Regions from separate parts of the Nocardiopsis tropica genome, predicted to be linked through region 2. Evidence: predicted binding sites of a transcription regulator. Region 2 holds the regulator's gene; the other holds the start of a gene.

Region 1 (3,405 bases), on a different contig from region 2:
TCACCGGTCGGCGGACGTCGTACTCCGAGAGCCCGTCCAGCTTCCACAGGACGGCTTCCCTGGCTCCCCGGAGGTAGCGCAGGAGCTCGGGGCGGGGGTCTGTCGCGGTCATTCGGCAACGCCTTTCATGAGGGGCGCCCCGCCCGGTCGGGCGGGGCCGAGGACTGTTCTGCGCACCACCGGCCCGCGCGGGGGAGCCCGCATCCGGCGCGCGGGCGTGACCGGCACGGACCGGTCCCGGGTGCTCCTCGCGGGCGCGTATCGTGAGCGCACTCCGCACCGATGTCGAGGGGGAACAGCGGCATGTCCACCGTCCAGCAGCACCCGATCCTGCCGTCCGTGATCCTGGAGACCGAACGCCTGCGCCTGCGCGCGTTCGTCGAGGCCGACATCGACGACGTGCACACGAGCTGCACCGACCCCGAGCTCCAGCGGTGGATCCCGATCCCCGGCCCCGGGCGGCCCTACACCCGCGAGGACGCCGAGCAGTGGTGCCGCGAGGTCGCCCCGGGGATGCGCACCGGCGGCGAGGGCCAGCAGTGGGCCGTCGTGGAGAAGGGGTCGGGCCGCCTGGTGGGCGCCATCGGCCTGGTCCGCACCCTGTGGCCCGCCATGAACACCGAGGTCGGATACTGGGTGTCCCCCTGGGGCCGCGGCCGGGGGTACGCGACCGAGGCGGCCGTGGCCGTCTCCCGCTGGGCGGTCGACCAGGGCTTCCTCCGCGTGGAGATCAAGGCGGGCACCGGGAACACCGGCTCCCGCCGGGTCGCGGAGCAGGCCGGATTCACCTTCGAGGGCGTCGAGCGGAGCGCGATGCCGCTGCACGAGGGCCGGACGGACCTGGCCGTGTACAGCCTCCTGCCCTCCGACCTGGTCCGCGCCGACGGCCTGTAGCCCCGGGCACGCGGGCGTCGGGCCGCCTCCCGCCGCGCGGACCGCGCCCGGGCGAACGCCCACGGGCCTGCCTGCACCGGCCGCCCCCGGGCGGACGGCCGCGGGGCCGCCCGTCCGGTTCTGCGCGGGCGCCGGGCCGGCCGGGAGCGTCCGCGCGAGAGGCCCTAGCCCCACACGCGGGAGAGCAGCCAGGTCCCGCTGGCCGTGTCGTGGCGCAGTTCGTACACGCCCTGGGACCGGGACGTTCCCGCCTCCACCCTCCAGTGCCTGCGCTCGGGCACCTGGGACCCGCTCACCGGTGTCCAGTCCATACGCAGCGTGACCCAGTGGTCGAGGATCCTGCGCACGCCGTACACCCTGCCGTTCCACGTGAACCGGGCCGGGCGCCCGTCATCCTCGACGACGGTGACCTCCGCCCCGTAGTAGCGTCCCACGACACTTCCCCTCAGCATCATCCGCCTCCTGAGCCCCAACGCATGTCGCCGGGACACCCACCCGTGGGGAAGTCGCGGACGAGTGTCGAACATGTGTTCTAATCCTAGCGAAATCAGCGGCCCCGTGGAACTGTTTCGGGAAGTTCCGCATCCCCCCATGTGACGACCGGTCCGGCCCCGGGCGGAACCCCGGCGCGAGCACCGGGCCGTCGGCGCACTGTTCGAGGGCCGCCACCCGCACGGGACACACCCCGGTCGACCTCCGGCCCTCCCCACCACCGCGTTCGGCGTCCGGCCCCGCCCCGGATCGGCCGAGCGCCGAACCAGTTCAGAACGCGTCGGCGTGTCGGCATCGGTACGCTGTCAGGCGCGCAACACACGAGCCACTACGAGGGACCCCCTACTGTGACGTCGAACGGACACGAGAGCGGCAAACCCCTGCGTGCGGGGGACCCGCGCGAACTGGACGGCCACCGCATCGTGAGCCGCCTGGGGCGCGGCGGCATGGGCACCGTGTACCTCGCCGAGGACCCCTCCGGCCGGTCCGTGGCCGTCAAGCTCATCCATCCCGACCTGGCCGACGACGAGTCCTTCCGCCTCCGCTTCGCACGCGAGGTCGAGTCCGCCCGCCGCGTCGCCCGCTTCTCCACCGCCGGGGTCCTCGGCGCCCGGCTGGAGGGCGAACCCCTCTACATCGTCACCGAGTACGTGCCGGGGCCGAACCTGGACGAGGCGATCCGCTCGGGCGGGCCCATGGGCGGCGGCACCCTCGAGGGGCTCGCCCTGGGCGTGGCCGCCGCCCTCACCGCCATCCACGGGTCGGGGGTGGTCCACCGCGACCTCAAACCCGCCAACGTCCTGCTCTCCCCCGTGGGCCCCAAGGTCATCGACTTCGGCATCGCCCGCGCCCTGGACGAGGCGGGCGGCGGGGTCACCCGCTCCAGCCAGCTCATGGGCACCCCGTCCTACATGGCCCCCGAACTCCTCCTGGGGGAGCAGGCCACCGCGGCCGCCGACATCTTCGCCTGGGGCTGCCTCGTCGCCTTCTCCGGCACGGGCAGGGCCCCCTTCGACGCGGCCACCGTGCCCGCCGTCCTCCACAACATCTCCTCCGCGCCGCCCCGCCTCGACGGCCTCGACCCGGCCCTGCTGGACCTGGTCCGGGCGACCCTGGACAAGAACCCCGCCAACCGGCCGTCCTCCCAGCAGATCCTGGCGCGCCTGACCGGTCAGGCGGAACCGGAGGAGGCGGAGGTCCGCCGCACCATCACGGACTCCTGGGCCCCGCCCAGCGGTGTACCCGTGGTCGGAGCGCCGCCGCAGGAGACCGGCGCCGGGCTCGCGCACAACGGACCGGCCGGAGGCGGGGCCGTCCCCCGGGGCCCCGCCACACCCCCCGGCGGACAGCCCTCCGAGGCCGGGGATCCCCTGCGGCCGGGGACCGCCGGCGCCCACCCCTTCCAGGACCCCCACGCGCAGCAGCCGCCGGTTCGACCGGTGCCACCCACCCAGCAGGTCCCCCCGGACCGGACCCCGCCGACCCGGCAGATGCCCGACGGGCGCGGGCACCCGCCGTCCGGCCCCCAGCCGGCCCAGGGGCACCGGGCCGTGTACCCGAACCAGCCCCCGGGCCGGGGGCAGAACCTCCCCGGCCACTACCCGCCGCCGGGCCCGGGAGGCCCTTCCCTCCCTCCGCACGACCGGCGCCCCGGCACGCAGCAGGCGAACTTCAGCGGCCCCGGCGGCCCGGGAGGCCCCGTGGGCCCGGTGGCGGCCGGCGCACGCCCGAACCCGGGCAGGCGCCGCAGGACGGTCGCGATCGGCGCCGCTGCGGCCGCGGTCGTCCTCGTCGCCGCCGTCGGCGGGGCCGTCCTGCTGAACGGCTCCGAGGAGGTGCCGCCCACCGTCTCCCTCTACGAGATCGACTTCACCACCGACCCGGACTGGGGCTCGGTCTACGACCCCGGCACGGAGGACGGCTACTGGCAGGAGGAGCGCGGCTACCTCCTCCAGCACGACCCCGGGACCAGCACCTACGTCAGCCGCGGCACGAAAGCGGCGATCACCACCGAGAGCG
Region 2 (3,405 bases):
GTACCGGGCAGGTCCACGCGTTCGGCGCCGTCCAGACCCGTCATGAGCCGGTCCACGTCCTCCCGAGAGACCTGGGCGTCGTCCTCCCCCCACAGGACCAGGACCGGTGTGCCCTCGGGCAGGTCGCGACCGAGTTCGACGGGGTCGAGGCCGTCCATGAACGCGAGGAAGTCGGCGTTCCACGGTGTGTAGACGCCGAACCGGTCGCTCTCCTGCGACGTGAGGTCGCGTCCTCCCCTGACCGCGGCCCGCCCGGCGCGCATGTCCGAGAGGAGCTGCACCGCCTCCGCCTCCTCGATCTGGCCCGCCCCCTCCGCCATGCGGACCTGCTCGGTGACCTGGCGGTCGAGGAGGTCCAGGTAGCGCGTGCCCGGAGGGGCGGTCAGCACCAGCGCGGGCGAGGGGTGCCCGGAGCCGATGAGCTCGTGGGCGCGCAGGGCGTAGAGGGCGCCCTCGCTGTGGCCGACGACGACCACGCGCCCCGGGTCCACCTCGGGCTGCGCGACGAGCTCCTCGTACGCCGCCACGACCTGCCGGTCGAAGACCCCGGGGTCCACAGGGGCGATCGTCCGGACGCCCCCGGGGCCGGTCTCCTCCCCGGTCTGCGGGTCCGGGCCGCTGCCGAACTTGTCGTAGCGCAGCGAGGCCACGCCGGCTTCGGCGAGTACGCGGGAGAGGTTGCGGTTGGTGTCGGCGTCGGGCCGCGCGGGCGCGTTGCCGTCGCGGTCGGTGGGACCGCTGCCGGAGATGATGAGTGCGCCGGGGACCCTCCCGGACGCGTCGTGCGGTGTGCGGAAGCTCGCGGAGACCTCGTGCCCGCCGCCCTCGAAGGCGAGTTCGCGCTCGACCCCGCCGGCACCGGGGGGCTCGGCGCCGCCTGTGTCGGCCGGGGCGCAGGCGGCGGAGAGCAGGACCGCGAGGGCACCGCCGACCAGTGCGGCGCGCGGTCGGGCGGAGGGGGAGGAGAGTGGTGTGGACACGGTTCCAGCCTAGCGGCCCCGCCCGGCGGGCCCCCGTCGTCCACAGGCCCTCCCGCGACCGTGAGCCTGCCGGGCGGCCCATGCCCGGGAGGCCGGGGATGCGCCGAGGTTCCCGCGACCGCGCGCGTGCCGAGCGGCCCCGGCCGCCGGGCGCCCGCGCGCACGGCACGGCGCCCCCGGGCCGTCGCAGGACGGCGCCGGGGGCGCGGGGCAGTGGGGCCGGACCGGGGTCAGACGCGTCGCATGACCGCGACGACCTTGCCCAGGACGGTGGCGGCGTCACCGTTGATCGGCTCGTAGGCCTCGTTGCGCGGCATCAGCCAGACGTGGCCGTCCTCCTCGCGGCGCAGGACCTTGACGGTCGCCTCGTCGTCCAGCAGGGCCGCCACGATGTCACCGTTGTTGGCGTCCTGCTGCTGGCGGACCACGACCAGGTCGCCGTCGGTGATGGCGGCGTCGATCATCGAGTCGCCGACCACGGTGAGCATGAACAGGCGGCCCTCCCCGACCAGCTGGCGGGGCAGCGCGAGCACGTCCTCCACCGACTCCTCGGCCAGGATGGGCCCGCCGGCGGCGATGCGGCCGACCAGGGGCACGGCCGCGGCGCGCGAGGGGTCGATGTCCTCGGGGGTCACGGTCCGGCCGGCGGAGCGGCCGGGCGAGCGCAGCTCCACCGCCCGGGGCCTGTTCTGGTCCCGGTGCAGGTAGCCCTTGCGCTGGAGGACCTTGAGCTGGTGCGCCACGCTGGAAGGGCTGGAGAGGCCGACCGCTTCCCCGATTTCCCTTATCGACGGGGGGAAGCCCCGCTCGCGCACATACCGCTGGATGCAGTTCAGGACGCTCTGCTGTCGGGCGGTGAGTTTGGGGGCTTCGGGCGTGGATCCCCCCGTGTTCCCCACTGCGGTGAGAACGGCGGTGGAATCTGCGGTTCCGGGATTCTCCTCCGGCACGGCCGGGCCTCCTCGGCATTCGGTTCGGTCAGGGCCTGATTGCGTGACTGGCCACCACCGGTCCGCAACCGCGCCGACCTGGGGTCCGCGTGATGGCGAAACCAGCGTGAAATCACAGTCAACATTAGACGTTGCGCACGGTGATATCAAACAAGCGTTCGATGGCTCGGTCCATTGTCCCGCGTGTTTTCGCGGTCAATTTCCGGCCTCTACCGACGTGTGTACACGTGTTCACGTGGTGTTGTCCCCGGAATGCGCGAACACGTCTCCCCGAGGGCGGTTCCGGGGGATGTGGGACTGGTCTCCCGGATCCCGGGGGCGATGCCGGAACCCCCTCGTGGGACGTGCTTCCGGGCGCGGCGGGCCGCCGGTCGCAGCGGGCGCCGGGGGCCTCCGCCGCTATTCTTGTCGACGGAGCCGGACGCCCCCGGGGCGGCCCGGCGCCCCCGCGCCCCCCTGTCCGCCCCCCTGCCTCCGCCGCGGGTCCCGTCGCGTGTCCGCGTGCGGGACACGCGGGCCGCGGAGTTGCGGGCCACCCCTTGGTGCGCCTAAGTTCGACCACAACATCTGGTGCTCTCGCGGGATGGATTGCCCAGGAGTTGTGGTTTAGTAGAGATACAGGGTGTCGATTCGGTGAGGGAAGCAGGTGAACCAGGATGCACTGTCCGTTCTGCCGCCATCCGGACACCAGGGTGATCGACAGCAGGTCCACCGACGACGGCGCGGCCATCAGGCGCCGCCGGTCCTGCCCGGTGTGCGAGCGCAGGTTCACCACGCAGGAGACCGTCCTGCTGATGGTCGCCAAGCGCTCCGGGGTCACCGAGCCCTTCAGCCGTACCAAGATCATCGCCGGGGTGCGCCGGGCCTGCCAGGGCCGCCCCGTCTCCGAGGACGCGCTCGCCAAGCTCGGCCAGCAGGTCGAGGAGGAGATCCGCGGACGCGGCGTCGCCGAGGTGCCGGCCCACGAGATCGGCCTGGCCATCCTCGGCCCGATGCGTGACCTGGACGAGGTGGCCTACCTGCACTTCGCCAGCGTCTACCGCGGATTCGAGAGCCTCGCCGACTTCGAGGCCGAGATCGCCAGCCTGCGGCAGGACCGGGAGGACGGCGACGGCGGCGCGGCCGGCCCCCTCCCCGAGAGCAGCACCACCACCGGGTAGCGCCCCCGCGGCCGGGAGAGGGCCGCGGGCGGGGCACCGCAGGGGCCGGCCGGACACCGCGGGACACGTCCTCCCGTGACCGGCCGTCCCGTATTCCAAGGACGCCGTGCACGGTTGGGCAGGCCGTGCCCACGAGGTAGGGGGAGAATCCACGATGACGGAAACCGCCAGCGGTTCCACGGGGCGCAAGGGCAAGGGGAGCCGCAAGGGCCTGAAGATCAAGCGGGTCTTCACGACCCCCGGGACGCACCCGTACGACTCCCTGGAGTGGGAGCGCCGCGACGTCGTCATGACCAACTGGCGTGACGGCACGGT

The links. The regulator LexA, encoded in region 2, represses DNA repair genes until DNA is damaged. The targets are predictions, from matches to a motif close to TCGAACANNTGTTCGA.
Region 1: ACFQBR_RS28470 (DUF6504 family protein) is a predicted target of LexA. The motif match lies at 1,414-1,429, and genes of this name have one in related genera.

The regions. Positions count from the first base shown of each region.
Region 1 is NZ_JBHSUF010000023.1:49,217-52,621, forward strand. Features, by position in the region: gene ACFQBR_RS28460 (DinB family protein) at 1-112, opposite strand, end outside; gene ACFQBR_RS28465 (GNAT family N-acetyltransferase) at 304-894, shown strand; gene ACFQBR_RS28470 (DUF6504 family protein) at 1,059-1,349, opposite strand; gene ACFQBR_RS28475 (serine/threonine-protein kinase) at 1,734-3,405, shown strand, end outside.
Region 2 is NZ_JBHSUF010000006.1:272,698-276,102, reverse strand. Features, by position in the region: gene ACFQBR_RS12155 (alpha/beta hydrolase family protein) at 1-980, opposite strand, end outside; gene lexA (transcriptional repressor LexA) at 1,211-1,930, opposite strand; gene nrdR (transcriptional regulator NrdR) at 2,587-3,090, shown strand; gene ACFQBR_RS12140 (vitamin B12-dependent ribonucleotide reductase) at 3,245-3,405, shown strand, end outside.